2 regions of the Thalassotalea sp. LPB0316 genome follow, and region 2 is predicted to be linked to the other one. Evidence: predicted binding sites of a transcription regulator. Region 2 holds the regulator's gene; the other holds the start of a gene.
What was found. Region 2 encodes MetJ, which represses methionine synthesis genes. Its sites were predicted from a motif close to TAGACGTCTAGACGTCTA; they were not measured.

Region 1 (10,322 bases), 1.3 Mb from region 2:
GAAATTGAGTTACCCAGCAGTGATAAACTGATCACTATCGCTGACTTTGCCGATAAAACGGTGTTGGTCGTTGACGATAACGCCCAGTGTCAGTCAATTATTGCTGAATATTTAACACAATTTTCGCTTGAGGTGTTGAATGCCAGTAGTGGCGAAGAAGCTATCGCACTACTCGAGCAACAAGCGTATCAAATCGACTTAATTATCATGGATTGGAACATGCCTGAAATGAATGGTATTGAAGCGATCGAAAAAATTATTGATAGTCAAGAAGCGCGAAAACAAGGTGGTATCGAGCTTATTCCTATCATGATGATTAGCTCCTACAATCAAGATTACTTTTTCGAGCAAGCAAAGCGATTAGGTATATCTTATTTCCTTCAAAAACCGCTAGATCCCGAACGATTTAATGAAGCGCTAGTGAAGTTATTGTTTAACTCAACACAAAAAATCGATGTTGTGCCATCAGAGCGGTCGATTAGTGAATTAAAATTAAGGCTAGCGCCGATGCGCGGTAATACTATTTTGGCGGCAGAAGACAATCACATTAATCAAAAAATCCTTAAAGGGTTGCTCGATGGCACGGGAATCATCATCGAGTTCGCGGTAAATGGTCAAGAAGCCATTGAGCGTTTTTGTCCTCAGCGGCATTCATTGGTGTTAATGGATTTACAAATGCCTATTATGGATGGCTATCAAGCGGCGCGTGGTATCAGAGATATCGACGCTCTTACCCCGATTATTGCCTTAACTGCTAATGTTATGTCTGAGCAAGTCTCGAAAACACAACTTGCTGGCATGAATGGTATTTTGGCTAAACCAATTGAAGTTGAAAGACTCTATGAATTGTTGTTGTGCTATTTATCGCCAAGCACTGAATCTGTCGACATTGAGGTATCAGAGCAAGGTTATCAGCAGGATCTCAACATACCCAAGATGACATGTGTTGATGTAGAAAAGGGATTGCGTTTTTTTGTTAGTAACTCGCAGTTATACGCTAATGTCTTAGTTGATTTTGCCAACGAATATCGACAACTGCAGGAGACAGCATTGAATGATGAAGATAAAGCTAGAGTCATTCATACCATCAAAGGGTTAAGCGGTAATATTGGTGCAACACAATTACATCAGTGTGCAAAACAGCTTGAACGCTCGGCAACACCTACATCCCAGCGAGAGTTTTATTATCAACTGACAGCGTTAATCGACGAAATTGATGACAAAATTAAACTCACGCTCACGAGTCATAATAATGAACCTGAGCATAAACCTTGGCTTGAAGGTGAGCAACGAGCGCAGTTGTTTGCCCAGCTAGCAAGTGCAATTTCAAGCAAACGGCCAAAAAAGTGTGATCAAGTTCGCCAAGAATTAGAGCGCTATAAATTAGCACCAAGTGACCGTGAAATCTATCAAACCATCGCTACTCACCTCGATGGTTACGAATTTAAACAGGCAAATTTATTGATAACTCAACTAAGCTTAAACAAAAACAGCGAAATAAATAATGAGTAAAAGGCGTCATGATGGCAGATAAAGCAACGATCTTGGTAGTTGATGATACCAAGCAGAATATAGACATCTTGTTAGGTTTACTTGATGGCTACGACTTACTCGTTGCCCTTGACGGAGATAGCGCAATCGAAATTGCTCAGCAGGAGCCGATTGACTTGATATTACTCGATATTATTATGCCGGGAATGGACGGTATTGAAGTGTGTAAGCAACTCAAAAGCCATGAAGAAACCAAACATATCCCAGTGATTTTTATTACCGCGAAAACGGACGAAGAAACCATTGAACTGGCGTATGACAGTGGTGGTTTAGACTTTGTCACTAAACCCTTTAAGCCCAAAGAATTACTAGCCAGAATCAAAACCCAGCTAAAACTTCAGGCCCTTATCAAACACTTAGATAACTTATCATCGTTTGATCAAATGACTGGGATTTACAATCGACGGAAATTTTTTGAGCTTGCTGAACAGCAGTTTGCGCAAGCTGCTGAAAATTTATGCGCAATGATGATCGACATTGATAAGTTTAAACCGATTAATGATAACTACGGTCATCCCACAGGGGATAGGGTGATTAAAGCCGTCGCGAAAACCATTAAAGAGTTGTTACCACAAGGTGCTGTGGTCGGCCGGCTTGGTGGTGAGGAGTTTGCTGTGATCCTTACAGCAACATGGCAAGAAGCTTGTCAATTAATCGAGAAAATGCGGATTGATGTTGCTGAGTTGGCGCTGAAAAGTGATGATGACTGTGCGATCAATGTGACCATTAGCGGGGGCTTGGTCAAGTCTAATGAAAGCTATCGCTCATTGGATCATTTATTAAAGGCCGCAGACGACGCTTTATATGAGGCAAAAGGCACCGGGCGCAATAAAGCCGTTTTGCGCAGTTAATACCGAGTGAATTAACTATGATAGAAAATAAAAAAGCCACGAGTTTTAATCGTGGCTTAGTGTCGCTTAGCTCATTTACGCTTTGGCTTGTAAGAACGGGTTTCTCGTATTTTCACCGTCCTCTAGGTAACGCAATAAAATGCCATGGCTTAAATCAAGATTGGTGTCTAGCGACAACGACACCTTGTGACCCGACCCCTTCGCATCCTTAATCACCTCTCCCTTATTGTTTTCCATATGAGTAAGGATAAAGCTTTGGTTGCCTTTAGGCGTCATTAATTGCAGTTCATCACCGACTAAAAACTTATTCTTAACATCAATATCAATAAGGCCATTATCGGGGTTTAGACCAATAACTTCACCAACAAATTGTTGGGTTTTACTGATCGAATAGCCGTATTCGTAGTTTTGCGTTTCACCATGGCGATGACGGCGCAAGAAACCTTCGGTGTAACCGCGATGTGCTAAATGCTCTAGGTCGTTATTTAGGCGTTGATTAAATGGACGACCTGCTACGGCGTCATTAATCGCTTGGCGATAAATTTGAGCGGTGCGAGCGCAGTAATAGAACGACTTAGTGCGGCCTTCAATTTTTAATGAATGCACGCCAATTTTTACCAGTCGTTCAACCAACTCTACTGCGCGCAAGTCTTTCGAATTCATGATATAGGTGCCGTGCTCATCTTCAAACGCCGGCATGTATTCACCCGGACGGCCTTGTTCTTGTAGCAAGACAATTTCGTCACTCGGTGTGTAAATTTCAGGCTCGGCTTGTGGCGCAATCGCGATGACATCACCGGTTTCATTTTCTTGGGCTTGATGAACATCGTATTTCCAGCGGCAAGCATTGGTGCAGGTTCCTTGGTTTGGATCGCGTTTATTGATGTAACCCGATAACAAACAACGACCTGAATAAGCCATGCACAATGCACCGTGAACAAATACTTCAAGCTCAACTTCAGGGCATTGTTGGCGAATTTCTTCGATTTCATCAACGGATAATTCACGCGATAAAATAACCCGCTCAACACCTTGTTGATACCAAAACTTAACGGTTGCCCAATTGATCGCGTTAGCCTGCACTGACAGGTGAATTGGCATATGTGGAAAATGTTCTTTTACCAACATGATCAAGCCTGGATCTGACATGATCAATGCATCTGGCCCCATATCAACAACAGGTTTTAAATCTTTGATAAAGGTTTTTAGTTTACTGTTATGCGGTGCAATATTGGTGACAACATAAAACTTCTTGCCTAAGGCATGTGCTTCATCGATACCAATTTTTAAATTCTCTAAATTAAACTCGTTATTGCGTACGCGTAAAGAGTAACGCGGTTGGCCTGCGTAAACAGCATCAGCGCCATAGGCAAAGGCATAGCGCATATTTTTTAAACTACCTGCTGGTGATAGCAATTCAGGTGAAAACATCAAAATTCCAATTAGTCCAGAATGTCGCCTATTTTACCGTTTGAGCAAGTTGTCCATCAATACAGATAGTGTAAACAGCTGATGAAATCAATCTTTCTTTGATGTATATCAAAAGTCATTATTTTGTAATGATTTACCTTGTATTAAATGTTTGTTTAAAGTGCATGATAAAACATAAAATTGTGCTATTTTGTAATAAGGTACACATTTTAAGGATTCCTATATGGCAACAGAAAATGCCCTCTACATCATTTTGATAGAGAAAATAAAACAAGATGCGCTTGTCTTACCCACCTTACCGAAAATAGCCTTGAAAGTGAGGGAAGCCGCAGATGATCCTGAGGTAAACCTAAATCAGATGAGCGATATTATTAGCCAAGATCCTGCCTTATCTTTAGGCATGTTAAAAGTGGCTAATAATGCGATCATGGGGCGCTCTGTAAAAGTTGAAACGGTCAACCAAGCGGTAACTCGTATCGGCCTAAGACAAATTAAAAGTATTGCAACAGCCATGGCACTTGAACAAGTATTTATTTCTGATAACGAAATTATCAGTATGTACTTAAAAAAATCATGGGATAAAACCGTTGATGTAGCATCCGTTGCGATCGCTTTGATGACCCACTATAAAAGTAGTAATAAGCATTCGCCGCTAGCAATAGATACACTGACGCTTGCTGCTTTAATCCACAATGTTGGGGTGTTGCCAATATTAACTGAGGCAGAGAATCACCCAGATGTTTTCGCGAATCCGACATTTTTACAACAAGCTATTGTCAAGTTATCAAGTCCAATAGGTGCTGAAGTAACCAAAGCTTGGGGGTTTAGTGATGAATTTACCGACATCGTCAAGCATTGGAGTGACTTAACCGTTTTACCAAAAGAAGCGAGTTACTTAGATTTTATCCGTGCTGGCGCGATAAAATGCGGTATTTTTAAATCAGAATCCACCTGTTCAGTACTGTTAAAGAGCTATGTCGACAAGGGGATCATGCCAGACATCGACTTTATGAATACACCTGAATTCGAAGAGCTTAGCGCCAATGTTAAAGCGATGTTTAGCTAAAAGATCATAGATCGACATGCATGTTTAAGCTGAAGCTAATCTAGCTTTACATAGAAATAGGGCCTCTTAATTTGAGGCCTTTTTTATTTTTATCGCCTGTTCAAGAAAAGCCACTTGCTATTTATGATGAAAACGTTATTATTTTAGACGTCTAAACGTTTAAATGTAAAAACTTCTAAATGTAAATTGTCATCAGCCTTATTTTTGAATTCACCTGATTAGGTAACTAACATGCCCATTAAAATTCCCGATCAATTACCTGCATTAAATATTCTTGGCAACGAGAATATCTTCGTCATGTCTGAACATCGCGCGGTTAATCAAGAGATTCGCCCGATGGAAGTCGCGATATTAAATTTAATGCCGAATAAAATTGAAACGGAAGTGCAGATCCTACGCATGTTATCGAATACGCCACTACAAATTAATATTGAGTTAGTGCGCATTCACAAAAATCCGTCGAAAAATACACCAACTTCACATTTAGAGTCGTTTTACCGATTATTTGACGATATTAAACACAAACACTACGACGGCTTAATTATCACTGGTGCGCCACTTGGTTTAATTGACTATGAAGAGGTCAGTTATTGGGACAAAATTTGCGAAGTATTCGATTGGGCGCAACAACATGTGGTTTCAACGATGTATCTTTGTTGGGCAGCACATGCTGCCTTGTATCATCATTACGGTATTGATCGAAAGCTCCGAGATGAAAAGCTCTCAGGCGTTTATGATCATCAAGTACTCGCGCCGCTAGAAAAACTGACACGAGGTTTTGATGATGAGTTTAAAGTCCCTCATTCGCGTTATGCGCAAGTCACCGAGCAAGATTATCAATCGATTAACGGGCTAAATATTTTAGCGCAATCAGATGAAGCTGGTGTGTATTTGGTGGCCAGTGAAGATAAGCGCCAAGTCTTTGTTACTGGGCATCCAGAATATGACGCACACACGTTAGCACAAGAATATCAGCGCGATGTGACCATGGGGCTTGAGCCTACAGTTCCCGTCAACTATTTTAAAGGTGATGATCCAGATAACGAGCCGCGCAGCAGTTGGCGCAGTCATGGCAGCTTGTTGTTTAACAATTGGATCAACTATTACGTATATCAAATTACCCCATACCAATTAGATGCTGAGCACATTCAGACATCGATCACAGGAGAGTAACGTGCAGCAGTTAGCATCGTTTAATCAATTAACACAGGCGTTAAAAAATAATATCTTGATCTTAGATGGTGCCATGGGAACCATGATCCAAGCTTACAAACTTGAAGAGCAAGATTATCGCGGTAAGCGATTTACCGATTGGCATTGCGATGTTAAAGGTAATAACGATTTGTTAGTGCTTACTCAGCCTGAGATTATAAAAACCATTCATCAAGAATATCTCGCAGCGGGTGCTGATATCATTGAAACCAATACTTTCAATGCAACAACGATTGCCATGGCTGATTACGACATGGAAGATATCAGCTATGAGATTAACTTAGAAGCCGCCAAAATCGCTCGCCAAGCCGTTGATGAGTACAATCAAAAAACGCCTGAAAAGCCGCGTTTTGTCGCTGGTGTGTTAGGGCCAACTAACCGCACGTGTTCGATTTCTCCTGATGTTAACGATCCCGCATTTCGCAATGTTAGCTTTGAACAGCTAAAACAAGCTTACATTGAATCAACAACGGCCTTAATTAAAGGCGGCAGTGACATAATTTTAATTGAAACCATTTTCGATACGCTTAATGCCAAAGCCGCGGTTTTTGCCGTTGAAACTGTATTTGAGCAAGAGGGAATTCGCTTACCTGTGATGATCTCAGGCACAATTACTGATGCCTCAGGTCGTACATTATCAGGCCAAACAACCGAAGCATTTTACAATTCATTGCGCCACGCCAAACCGGTTTCGTTTGGTTTAAACTGTGCGCTCGGGCCGGTTGAACTACGCCAATATGTTGAAGAGTTAAGTCGCATTAGCGATTATGCCGTATCGGCTCACCCCAATGCCGGTTTGCCAAACGCTTTTGGTGAATACGATTTTACCGTTGAAGATATGAACAGCCATGTTCAAGAGTGGGCTGAGTCTGGCTTTTTAAACATTATTGGCGGTTGTTGTGGTACCACACCTGAGCACATCAGGGGCATGGCTGAAACGGTCGCTAAGATAAAGCCAAGAAAAATAGAAGCTAAGCCAATTGCTTGTCGTTTGTCAGGCCTTGAAGCGTTAACCATTGAAAAGGAAAGCCTGTTCGTTAATGTCGGTGAGCGGACAAATGTTACTGGCTCGGCAATTTTTAAGCGCCTGATCACCGAAGAAAACTATGATGAAGCAATCTCGGTTGCCTTACAACAAGTAGAAAACGGCGCGCAAATTATCGATATCAATATGGACGAAGGCATGCTTGATTCAAAAGCTGCCATGGTTCGCTTTTTAAACTTAATTGCTGGTGAACCCGATATTGCCAAGGTCCCTGTGATGATTGACTCGTCAAAGTGGGAAATTTTAGAAGCGGGCCTCCAGTGTATTCAGGGCAAGGGCGTTGTTAACTCAATCAGCTTAAAAGAAGGTGAATCAATCTTTCGCGAGCAAGCCGAACTTATTCGTCGATACGGTGCAGCAGTTATCGTGATGGCGTTTGATGAGACTGGCCAAGCAGAAACCCGCAAGCGCAAATTCGAAATTTGTCAGCGTGCCTACCGTATCTTGGTTGACGAAATAGGCTTTCCACCTGAAGACATTATTTTCGACCCTAATATTTTTGCTGTTGCCACCGGTATTGAAGATCACAATAACTATGCCGTCGATTTTATCGAGGCGGTTAAAGACATTAAAACCCATCTGCCACACGCGATGATTTCTGGTGGTGTTTCGAACGTCTCTTTTTCGTTTCGCGGTAATAACCCAGTGCGTGAAGCCATTCATGCGGTGTTCCTCTATCACTGTATTAAAAACGGTATGGATATGGGGATCGTTAATGCCGGTCAGCTGGCGATTTATTCTGATATTCCCAAAGACTTGTTAAAAGCGGTTGAAGATGTTGTTTTAAACGCTGACGATGGCGCAACCGAGCGCTTACTTGATATTGCTGAACAGTACCGCGGTCAAGCTGGCGCCAAAGATAACAAAGCCAATCTTGAATGGCGCGAGTGGCCCGTTAAAAAGCGCCTAGAGCACGCGCTTGTTAAAGGTATCAACGAATTTATTGTTGAAGATACCGAAGCGGCAAGGCTTGAAGCAAGTCGCCCACTCGATGTCATTGAAGGACCATTAATGGATGGTATGAATGTGGTTGGTGACTTGTTTGGCGCCGGTGAGATGTTCTTACCGCAAGTGGTAAAATCTGCTCGTGTCATGAAACAAGCGGTGGCTCACTTGCAACCGTTTATCGAAGCCGAAAAGACACAGGCGAGTTCTAACGGCAAAATATTACTGGCAACAGTAAAGGGCGATGTTCACGACATAGGTAAAAATATTGTGGGCGTTGTGCTGCAGTGTAATAACTTTGAGATCATCGACCTAGGTGTCATGGTGCCTTGTGAAGAGATCTTGCGAGTTGCAAAAGAAGAAAACGTCGATGTGATTGGCTTATCAGGCCTAATCACGCCATCGCTTGATGAAATGGTCCACGTAGCAAAAGAAATGCAACGTCAAGGCTTTGAGTTGCCATTGTTAATTGGCGGTGCGACAACCTCAAAAGCCCATACGGCGGTTAAAATTGAGCCGCAATATCAGCATCCGGTAGTTTATGTACCTAATGCTTCTCGTTCGGTGTCTGTGGTGAGTTCGCTGTTGTCTGATGAGCTGCGTCCTGCGTTTATGGAACGTCAAACCAAAGAGTATGAACGGGTAAGAGAGCGTCACTTTAATAAAGGGCCACGCTCAACACTGGTTTCTTTAACACAGGCACAGGCAAACCCAAGCCCAATTAATTTTGACAAGTACACGCCAACCAAACCGAAAAATTTGGGCGTTACGGTACTTGATGATTTAGATCTGAATGTTGTTCGCAACTATATTGATTGGACACCTTTTTTCATGACGTGGCAGTTATCGGGTAAGTATCCCAAAATTCTCGAACATGAGTTAATTGGTGAAGAGGCGACTAAGCTATTTAACGATGCCAACGCCATGCTAGATGACGTGATTAACAATAACAAACTGCGTGCTAAAGCGGTATTTGGTTTATTCCCGGCATTTCGAGAGGGTGACGATGTACACCTCTATCGCGATGAAGCTAAGACCGAGCACTTAATAACAACCCATCATTTGCGCCAACAAGGTAAAAAGCCTGCAGGGCAATACAATCGTTGTTTAGCGGACTATATTGCGACCAAAGAGTCTGGCGTTAATGATTACATGGGCGCTTTTGCCGTATCTGCCGGTTTTGGTTGTGATGAATTGGTCGCTGAGTTTGATGCTAAACACGATACGTACAACAGTATTTTAATGAAAGCGGTTGCTGATAGATTAGCCGAAGCGAGCGCAGAATACTTGCACGAGCAAATTCGCAAATACTATTGGGGCTATGCGGCCGATGAGCAATTTGATAATGAAGCGCTTATTCGCGAATCTTACCAAGGTATTCGCCCTGCGCCAGGTTATCCTGCATGCCCTGAGCACACAGAAAAAGGTAGCTTATGGCAGTTACTCGATGTTGAGAATAATATTGGCATGGAGCTGACTTCAAGTTACGCCATGTGGCCAGGTGCTGCGGTAAGTGGTTGGTATTTTGCTCATCCAGATGCCAAGTACTTTGCTGTCGCTAAAATCGACCAAGATCAAGTGCAAAACTACGCGGATCGCAAAGGCTGGGATCTCGATACCGCAGAGCGTTGGTTAGCACCTAATTTGGAAGAATAGCCGTTATACTTCATGAGATGCCCGCCTTCGCGGGCATGACGGTGGCTACTGTCATTTCTGTTTTTCTCTGTGCCACTTTCCTTCTATTGTGTGCCACTTTCCTTCTATTGTGTGCCACGTTCCTTCTATTTCTGTGCCACTTTCCTTCTATTGTGCGCCACTTTCCTGCTATTGTGCGCCACTTTCCTGCTATTCTGTGCCTCTTTCCTTCTATTGTGTGCCACTTTCCTTCTATTGTGCGCCACTTTCCTTCTATTGTGTGCCACTTTCCTGCTATTCTGTGCCTCTTTCCTACTATCTGACGTCATTTCCGCGCAGGCGGAAATCTAAACTTTTTTCCTGTGTGTCAGGTTAGTGTCGTGTTCTAGCACTGTATTTTTTGTCATAAACTACACTTCATATAAGGAGAGTAATTATGACCATTAAACAAAGACGGCTAGACAAAGGTTGGTCGCAAGAGCAATTGGCGGAATTAGCTGGCGTGAGTGTTCGAACGATTCAACGTATCGAAAATCAGCAACAACCAAGCTTAGAGTCGTTAAAATGCTTGGCAGCTGTTTTTGAA
Region 2 (10,322 bases):
CCGACACCGTAGGTTTTATTCGTCATTTACCACACGATTTAGTCGCGGCCTTTAAGGCTACGTTAACTGAAACTCGCGAAGCGCAATTATTACTTCACGTTGTTGATATTTCTGACGAGCGTCGGCAAGAAAATATCGAGCAGGTTGAAGACGTCTTAACAGAAATTGACGCTGGCGATGTTCCGCAATTATTAATTTGTAACAAAATAGATAACCTAAATGATATTGCACCGCGTATAGATAGAGACGAAAATGGCTTGCCTATTCGGGTTTGGTTATCCGCTCGGGCAAATCAAGGCATCGAGTTACTCTACAAGGCATTGGCTGAGCGCTTAGGCGTGCAAATTGTCAGGCATACCTTGAAAATTCCGCCTTCTGCAGGCAGATTGCGCGGTGAGTTCTATCAGCTTAATTGTATAACTGATGAGACCTATGATGAGCAAGGAAACTGCATTCTAGCGGTCAAGCTACCTGAAAAAGAGTGGAATCGGATTGTTAAAACGGAAACAATTGAACACTTTATTGAGTATTAACAGCCTGATATATTGTTTTTTCACCTGTTTTTGTCGAAAATGACAATATCATCAAAATTAATTTTTTATAGAGACTATTCGGAGAGCATCATGGCTTGGAATGAACCGGGGAAAGACGATAAAGATCCCTGGAAAAACAAAGGCGGTAATAACCAAGGACCACCTGACTTAGACGATTTATTTAAAGATTTAGGCAGCAAGTTTGGCTTTGGTGGCTCTGGAGGCTCGTCAAGCAGCGCCAATAATAGTTTCCCAAATGCCCTTATTATCGTGGCAGTTTTGGTAGCCGTCGTGATATACGCATACTCGTGTATTTACACCATTAAAGAAGCTGAGCGCGGTGTAAAACTGCGCTTTGGTGAATACGTAGAGCTCGTTGAACCAGGTTTGAGTTGGAAATGGACGTTTATTGAGAACATCATTCCAGTTGACGTACAAACAACGCGAGATTTGCCTGCAGCTGGCTTTATGTTAACGCAGGACGAAAATGTCGTGCGCGTTGAAATGCAAGTGCAATATCGTGTGGTTAATGCTCGTGATTATATCTTCAGTGTAACCAACGCCGATGAAAGCTTAAGCGATGCGCTCGACAGTGCACTGCGCTATGTTGTTGGTCAGGCTAAGATGGATGATGTGCTGACTAGCGGTCGTGAAGTGGTTCGCCAAAAAGTATGGGCGGAGTTAGACGATATTATTGAAACATACAACTTGGGCCTTTCAGTGGTAGACGTTAACTTTAAAGATGCGCGTCCACCTGAAGAAGTTAAAGAAGCGTTCGATGATGCGATTGCTGCTCAAGCAGACGAAGAACGTTATATTCAAGAAGCCGAAGCGTATGCATTGAGTATTGAGCCTCGTGCCCGTGGTCGTGTTAAGCGTCTTGAACAAGAAGCACTAGCCTATAAACAGCAGACAGTATTGGACGCAGAAGGTGCTGTCGCGCGTTTTGAAAAGTTATTGCCTGAGTATCAAGCAGCGCCAGAAGTTACGCGTCAACGTTTATATATGGCGACCATGGAAAAGGTTTATAGCAATACATCAAAAGTGATGGTTGATGTCGAAGGTGGTAACAATATGATGTACTTGCCATTGGATAAGATTATCAATCAACAACAAAGTGTCCCACGTACAATGCAGCAGCCGGTGCAATCGGTACCACAATCGGTACCAAGCTCAACCAACAGCTCAACTGGCCGTACCGATCGTTTTAACAGTGGGAGAAACTAACCGATGAAAAATTTCTTAGTTGCATTAGGTGCAGTAATTTTTGTAATTGCAGTTTCTTGTGTTTTTGTGGTTGCAGAAGGTGAGCGCGGTATTGTCTTCCAGTTCAAAAAAATCAAGCGTGATAGCGCTGGTGAAATGGTGGTCTATCAACCAGGCTTGCATTTTAAAGTGCCATTTATTGAAACGGTTAAAAAGTTAGATGCGCGTATTCAAACACTTGATGAAGCGCCAGACCGTTTTGTAACCGCAGAGAAAAAAGACTTAATGGTCGACTCATACGTGAAATGGCGTATCGTAGATTTCTCGCGTTTTTACCTGCGTACATCGGGTAGTTTTGATAACGCTTCGGCGCTATTAAAGCAAAAAGTTAACAACGGATTACGCACAGAATTTGGTACCCGCACGATTCAAGAAATTGTTTCCGGTGAGCGCGATGACCTCATGGCAAAAGCCCTAGAAAGTACAGCGAGTAGCCGTGACGAATTAGGTATTGAAGTGGTTGATGTTCGCGTGAAGGCGATCAATCTTCCAAATGAAGTCAGTAATTCAATTTTTGAGCGTATGCGTGCTGAGCGAAATGCCGTTGCTAAAGAGCACCGCTCTAAAGGTCAAGAGCAATCAGAGATCATTCGCGCAACAGTCGATGCAAAAGTTACCGTTATGTTGGCTGATGCGCAAAAGAAAGCGTTTGAAATTCGTGGTGAAGGTGACGCCTTGGCAGCGAAAGTCTATGCCGATGCATATAACAAAGACGCGGAGTTCTACAGCTTTTATCGCAGCTTAGAGGCTTATGAAAATAGCTTTAATAGCAAAAGCGATATTATGGTCGTGAAACCAGATAGTGATTTCTTTCACTATTTGAAAGACAATAAAAAAGCAAAATAGTTAAATTTAAGCCATGACAACGTCATGGCTTTTTTATATTAATCTTTTAATTAATCAAGTTGTTATCATCATCTTATGACACTCGAGTTACTTTTAACTGCGCTCGGTTTAGCTTTGATCATTGAGGGTCTTGTACCGGCGTTATTCCCTAACAAATGGAAAGCCTATGTTGCAAAACTAGGCCAAGAGCCGAGCAGTTCTATTCGCAACATCGGCCTGTCAATTATGACTATTGGTGCCGTGCTTTTGTGGATGTTAAATTAGTAACGATCATTGCTATCAATAAACTGATTATTAAAGTAAGCGTTAAAACAAAGGCTTGTGAAATAAATTGTAATTTGGTTAAAAAGTGCTCGATTAGCACTTTTACTACTACGTGATATTTGTTAGAATCCCCGCCTAATTTTCTTACCAACATGTGCAAATGGGTAAAAACGTCGTAGTTCTAGGCACCCAATGGGGTGACGAAGGTAAAGGTAAAGTTGTTGACTTATTAACGGACAAAGCAAAGTTTGTTGTGCGTTATCAAGGTGGTCACAACGCAGGTCATACATTAATCGTTAACGGTGAAAAAACCGTACTTCATCTAATTCCGTCAGGTATTTTACGCGATAACGTAAAGTGTTTGATTGGTAACGGTGTAGTGCTGTGTCCTAAAGCGTTAATGACAGAAATCAAAATGTTAGAAGAACGCGGCGTACCAGTACGTGATCGTTTGCTTATTTCTGACGCATGTCCATTGATTCTTCCATATCACAATGCATTAGATGCTGCGCGTGAAAAAGCGCGCGGTAGTAAAGCTATCGGAACCACCGGCCGTGGTATTGGTCCGGCATACGAAGATAAAGTTGCTCGTCGCGGTTTACGTGTGGGTGATTTGTTTTGCCCAGAGTCATTTGCTGCTAAGTTAAAAGAAATTATGGAATACCATAACTTTGTTTTAACTTCATACTATAAAGCAGAGCCGGTTAGCTATGATGAAGTACTTGCTGATGTAATGGCTGTTGCCGACATTATCAAGGACATGGTCGCTGATATCGCTGAGACATTAGATCAAGCGCGTTTAGCCGGCGATTCAATCATGTTCGAAGGTGCCCAAGGTACTTTACTAGACATTGATCACGGTACATACCCTTATGTAACTTCATCAAATACCACTGTTGGTGGTGTTGCAACAGGTTGTGGCTTTGGTCCTCGTCATATCGATTACGTTTTAGGTATTACTAAAGCTTATACGACGCGTGTTGGTTCAGGTCCATTCCCGACTGAGTTAAAAGACGAAATCGGCAATCACTTAGGTACCGTTGGCCATGAGTTTGGCGCTACAACAGGTCGTGAGCGTCGTTGTGGTTGGTTTGACGCTGTCGCGATGCACCGCGCAGTTCAAGTAAACTCAATTAGCGGTTTCTGTTTAACCAAGTTAGATGTATTAGATGGCTTAAAAGAGTTAAAAATCTGTACTGGCTACCAAACAGAACATGGTGACATTATCACTGTGCCACCGACAGCTGCTGAAGGCTACGAAAAAATTAGCCCAGTATACGAAACATTGCCAGGTTGGAGTGAGTCTACTGTTGGCGCAACAACGGTTGAACAATTACCTGAAAATGCTCGTGCCTACATTAAGCGCCTAGAAGAAGTAACAGGCGTACCAATTGACATTATCTCAACTGGTCCAGATCGCGTCGAAACGATGATCTTGGTTAACCCGTTTGAATAATAAACGTCAACGGATCAATGAAAGCCAACCTTAGGTTGGCTTTTTTTATGGCTGATAACAAAAAAATATAATGTACTTTATTAGATAATTATTTATCTAAAATCATGCTTGGCAATCACCTCATTGCCAAAACCTGCACGCTATTTACCGCAATTAAGATCACGAAATACACGGTAACAATCGCGAAAATTCTCGAACTGTCGCTACTGGTCGTTATTTTAAAATACTAACAAACTTTCATATTGGCTGATGCTATAGCGAATATTTAACAAAATTATGTGAATTTTGGTTAGAGCTGTTGCACTATTTTTATTGAAGAGGTAACTGGTAAGCTTTGTCAGCTCTTGAATTGCCGGAAAGTAATCACTTACCATAGGCGCGCCTGAAAGTTTAAAGAAAACTTTCATCTTCATTTTTATCTACTGTTAGCATTTTAGGAATAGCCATGACAGATTTACGTCAGCAAGCTTTGGATTACCACCAATACCCAACCGCAGGAAAAATTAGTGTAGAAATTACTACCCCAGCTGAAACTTCTAAGGATCTTGCTCTCGCCTACAGTCCGGGTGTTGCTGAGCCAGTACGTGAAATTGCAGCTAATCCTGACGATGTTTATAAGTACACGGGCAAAGGCAATACTGTTGCTGTTATCTCAAATGGTACGGCGATTTTGGGGTTAGGTAATTTGGGACCTATGGCGTCAAAGCCAGTCATGGAAGGTAAAGCGCTATTGTTTAAACGCTTTGCCGGTATCAATTCGTTCGACATTGAAGTTACCCATAATACAGTTGAAGAGTTTATTTCAACGGTAGCAAATATTGCTGATAGTTTTGGTGGTATTAACCTAGAAGATATTAAAGCGCCAGAGTGTTTTCAAATTGAAAAAGCCTTAATCAGTCGTTGTAAAGTACCGGTTTTCCACGATGATCAACATGGTACCGCTATTGTCACCGCCGCGGGCATGTTGAATGCCTTAGAGATTCAAGGTAAGAGTATCAAACATGCAAATATCGTTTGTATGGGGGCTGGTGCAGCAGCGATTGCCTGTATGGAGCTGTTAATCAAATGCGGTGCTCAGCGTGAAAAAATCTACATGCTAGATACCAAAGGCGTGGTTCATACTCGTCGTGATGACTTAAATGAGTATAAAAAGCTATTTGCTAACAACACAGATAAGCGCACACTTGAAGAGGCGATTGATGGTGCTGACGTATTTGTCGGTGTATCAGGACCTAACTTACTCTCTGCTGAGCAGCTTGCGTTGATGGCGCCAAATCCTGTGGTTTTCGCCTGTTCAAACCCTGATCCTGAGATTAAACCCGAACTCGCCAAGGCGACCCGTGATGATGTCATCATAGCAACTGGCCGCTCTGATTATCCAAACCAAGTGAATAACGTACTGTGTTTCCCGTTTATTTTCCGTGGTGCCTTAGATGTTCGAGCAACTAAAATTAATGATGCAATGAAAGTTGCAGCGGTTGATGCGATTCGCGAACTGGCAAAAGAGCCGGTGCCTGAGGATGTGCTAGTCGCTAGCGGTGATCAATCTCTTGAATTTGGTAAAGAGTATATTATTCCAAAACCAATGGACTCACGTTTATGCGCACGAGTTGCCAGAGCGGTGGCTTTAGCTGCAGTAGAGTCAGGCGTTGCCCAAATTGACATGCCCGAGAATTACTTCGTCTAATGAGTTATGATCTCGCGACTATATTGGATATTTTTAATCAAGGGGCTATTACTTTAACTTATGGTTAGTTAAATAGTATAAATACTTTCGAGTTTAGGACCTTTTCAGATTATATTGTCGGGGTGCCGACAGCACTAAAGAGGGAAAAAGCGCCTGTTTCCCTCTTTAATCTCCCTCGGCGCCCACGCAATAGACAACATTAATTTTTCACTTGTGTTTATCATACCAAGTTCATTAAATAGTTGGTCATTCAGCGAGAATTAAATGGCTTATAGGCAAGGCTTTGATTGCCGGTAATGGTTATTCCCTTAGCAAAATCAGTAACGAAGCATATAAGCCATTTAAACTCGCCCTTGGGAGCTCGTCAGAAAAGTGATAACTTTACAAATTGCCTTGATATGGAATAACCATACCTGCACCAATTTGCTTTGTTCTAACTTCCCTGACGTAGCTCTGAATGATTAACTATTTAACGAAATTGGTATTAGCTGTTCCTGAAGAAGATACGTCCTGTATGACATCAGTGCTCGGCGTCCTGCCTCGCCCAGCAATAAACATGGAAGTGAAAAATTAATCTATTGCGAATGGGAGTGGTGTGTAATTCGAGGCTCACTGTTTTATCCACTGATAAATATGAAAGCTCTATCATGGTTAGTACCTAACGCTGCTTTGGTTTAAAAGCAAAAAAGGGTCAGTGTGTTAAGCGCTGACCCTTTCTAACATCATTAGAAATAATCGAGAGTATTACTCTTCGTCGTCTTCAAAAATTGAAAAATCGGTGATGCCGTTTTCAACGAGTACTTTTCTTACGCTCGCCGGAATTTTTTCTGGATTGTCTTTAGCTAGGTCGGCGTCATCTGGTAATGGTTGGCCAGTGAATGCATGCAAAAATGCTTCGCAAAGCAATTCACTATTCGTTGCGTGACGGAGGTTATTGACTTGGCGGCGAGTACGCTCATCCGTTAATACTTTTAGTACACGTAAAGGAATGGACACTGTTATTTTTTTAACTTGTTCGCTTTTTTTACCATGTTCGGCATATGGGTTTATATATTCACCATTCCACTGCGCCATGAAAATACCTCTAAAAGTTTTTAAACCATAGGAATTGTACTGGTTGTATGAAAACAGTCAACTATGAATGTGTAGAAGTTTAGACGGCTAAAAACAGCTTGACCACTATAGCGAATACGTTTAGAGTTATAGACGTCTAAACGCCTATAAAATTTTGGATAGTGATCATGAGTAAACAACACATAGAAACACAAGCTGCCCGCGGTGGTATTAATATCGATCAACACCATGGTGCTGTTGTTGCTCCGCTACATTTATCGAGTACCTATTCATTAAAAGGGTTTAATGAAAAACGTGATTACGATTATTCCCGCACCGGCAATCCAACGCGTGCTACGTTCGGACAAACGGTTGCTGAGCTTGAAGAGGGCACGACAGGGATCGTAACTAGTACAGGAATGTCTGCGGTCCACTTGTTGCTGCAATTAGTGAGTGTTGGCGACAAAGTTGTCATCCCACATGATTGTTACGGTGGTAGCTATCGCCTGTTTACTTTTTTAGCAAAAAAAGGCAATTTTGAATTAATCGTTGTTGATCAGCGTGATGAGCAGGCTTTAGCTCAGGCGTTAGCGACTAAACCCAAACTTGTACTTATTGAAACGCCAAGCAACCCTTTATTGCGTATTGTTGACATTCAAGCCATTTCAGCCAAAGCTAAGGCGGTTGGAGCACTTGTCGCCGTCGACAATACCTTTTTATCGCCAGTGATTCAAAAGCCGCTATTACTCGGCGCTGATATTGTTTTCCACTCAACAACTAAATACTTAAATGGCCACAGTGATATTGTCGGTGGTGTTTTAGTGACTAAAGATCAAACGTTAGGCGAAGAGCTAGCGTGGTGGGCCAATTGTATTGGCATTACCGGCTCAGCCTTTGATAGCTATTTGGCATTGCGCGGTTTAAAAACCTTGCCGTTGCGCATGGCAAGGCATCAAGAAAATGCCATTAATGTCGCGGAATTTCTCGCTAGCCATCCAGCGATAGAACAAGTTTATTTTCCAGGTCTTACCAATCACCCACAACATGAGTTGGCTCAGCAACAGCAAAATGGCTTTGGTGCGATGTTGAGTTTCGAGCTTAAAGGTGGCGTAGCCGCGGTCAAAGCATTATTTGCTAATCTGTCTTTGTTCACACTTGCTCAATCGTTAGGCGGTGTGGAGAGTTTGATTAGCCATCCATCGACGATGACGCATGCCGGTATGGATCTCGACGCGCAAATAGCTGCAGGAATCAGCCAATCTTTAGTAAGAATATCCGTCGGCATTGAGCATATTGATGATATTATTGCTGACTTATCACAAGCGCTAGAATACAGCCAACAAGCCTAACTACAGCCTTTATCGAAATGAGTTGATGTAACTGATGACTATAGAAAACCTTATCAAGCACCCTGATTCTGCGACTGGCAAACTCGCGATCAATATTCACAAATTCGGTGGTAGTAGTTTAGCCAGTAGTGAGTGTATTGAGCGCGTCATCGATATTATTTGTCGTCATTGTCAAATCAACGACATTGTTGTGGTCTCGGCTAATGGTGGTGTAACTGATCAGTTATTTAATTTGTGCCAATTGGCAAAAGATAACGAGAACTATCAAGATGCGCTAGAGAATCTACATTTTCAATTAAAAGGCTTGATTGCACAGCTACTTAATGAACAAAACAGTACGTATTTAACCAAGCAATTAGCTGATGATTTCGCCTTGCTTGATTCATGGCTTGCTAAGGCGTTAGAAAAGCATCGCAATGATATTTTAGCATTTGGTGAAATTTGGTCGGCGCGTTTACTGTCAGCCGTTTTGAATGAGCGAATTTGCCCAAGCCATGCTGTTGATGCTCGTGATTTTATCGAAGTAGTATCTGAGCAAAATACCCAAGTCAACTATGATGTAAGCCGAGCTAAATTTAACCAAATAAAACAAGATCATCAACTTACCATCGCGACCGGGTACATTGCTCGGGATGTTGATGGTCGCTCGTGTACATTAGGACGCAATGGCTCTGATTATTCCGCAACTATTATGGCTGCCTTAACTGGCGCTGCCAATGTCACTTTATGGACTGATGTCGATGGTATTTATAGTGCCGATCCGAGAATAGTGCCAGCGGCGCGTAAACTGCATCGCTTGCCCAATGGTGTTGCTCGAGAATTAGGTCGATTGGGTAATCCCGTTTTACATGTCAATACGCTAAAACCATTGGAAGAGCATGCTACGCATTTGCATGTGGCCAGTTCATTTGATAGTGAAACGAGCGGCACTGAAATTGGTAAATTTGGCTTTTTAGCCAAGCAAGAGTTATCGGTAACCTATTCAAATGATGTGTTAATCGTTTCAAGTGAATTGCTATCTTCGCTGTCACATGCTGATGCTATCAAGCGTTTTGATCCTATTTGTTTTGATGAAAGCAAGGCCTTAATGGTCATCAAACAAGAACAACAAAAAACAGTGAGCCAATGGTGTGCTAGTAAAGTCGGCGAAGTGACTTTCAAACCAGCAGCTATTATTGCTGTGGTTGGCCATAAAGTGGCATCTCGTGGCGATGTTAAAGCGCGCTTCAAAAGAGCATTAGAGAATACTAAAACACTCGATATACTTTCATCTACTTCTGAGCACAGTATTATTTGTGTACTACCGGATTTTTGTAGTCCAGAGCTGACCAACTTAGTGCACCACGAAATGACCAAAGATGCTAAACACATTGGTGTTATCGTCGCGGGACTTGGCAATATTGGTAAGCGCTTTTTAGAGATTTTACCAGGACAAATTAAGCGCCAATCGGTGCTCGAAAACATTCATTTAGTTGGTTTGTTGAGCTCAAAGAAAGCCTTGATTAACACCGATGGTATTAGTCCGAAACAGGCGCTTATCCAGTTTGATAAACAAGCTAAAGATTACGATGAAGCATTATTGCTATCTTGGCTTAAGCATCATCCCTATGATGAACTTATCGTGGTTGATATTACACCGAGTGAAACCTTTAGCTTGCTCTATCGTGAATTTTTTAAAGAAGGTATTCACGTGATTGGCGCAAATAAATGGGCGGCGTCAAGCTCTACTGAATATTACAATGGTTTAACGGCATTAGCCGAGCAAAATGGTAGTATTTGGCTCGGTAATACGACCGTTGGAGCCGGTTTGCCGATAAACTTTGCGATCAACGATTTACGCCGGAGTGGCGATGAAATTCATGCAATTT

Region 1: metA (homoserine O-acetyltransferase MetA) is a predicted target of MetJ. The motif match lies at 5,044-5,061, and genes of this name have one in related genera.

What each region holds. Positions count from the first base shown of each region.
Region 1 is NZ_CP062946.1:3,276,389-3,286,710, reverse strand. Features, by position in the region: gene LP316_RS14780 (transporter substrate-binding domain-containing protein) at 1-1,512, shown strand, start outside; gene LP316_RS14775 (diguanylate cyclase) at 1,524-2,402, shown strand; gene yegQ (tRNA 5-hydroxyuridine modification protein YegQ) at 2,478-3,833, opposite strand; gene LP316_RS14765 (HDOD domain-containing protein) at 4,057-4,899, shown strand; gene metA (homoserine O-acetyltransferase MetA) at 5,131-6,072, shown strand; gene metH (methionine synthase) at 6,074-9,757, shown strand; gene LP316_RS14750 (helix-turn-helix domain-containing protein) at 10,173-10,322, shown strand, end outside.
Region 2 is NZ_CP062946.1:980,794-991,115, forward strand. Features, by position in the region: gene hflX (ribosome rescue GTPase HflX) at 1-533, shown strand, start outside; gene hflK (FtsH protease activity modulator HflK) at 624-1,760, shown strand; gene hflC (protease modulator HflC) at 1,764-2,645, shown strand; gene LP316_RS04360 (DUF2065 domain-containing protein) at 2,721-2,909, shown strand; gene LP316_RS04365 (adenylosuccinate synthase) at 3,070-4,365, shown strand; gene LP316_RS04370 (malic enzyme-like NAD(P)-binding protein) at 4,811-6,052, shown strand; gene metJ (met regulon transcriptional regulator MetJ) at 6,797-7,126, opposite strand; gene metB (cystathionine gamma-synthase) at 7,294-8,454, shown strand; gene metL (bifunctional aspartate kinase/homoserine dehydrogenase II) at 8,489-10,322, shown strand, end outside.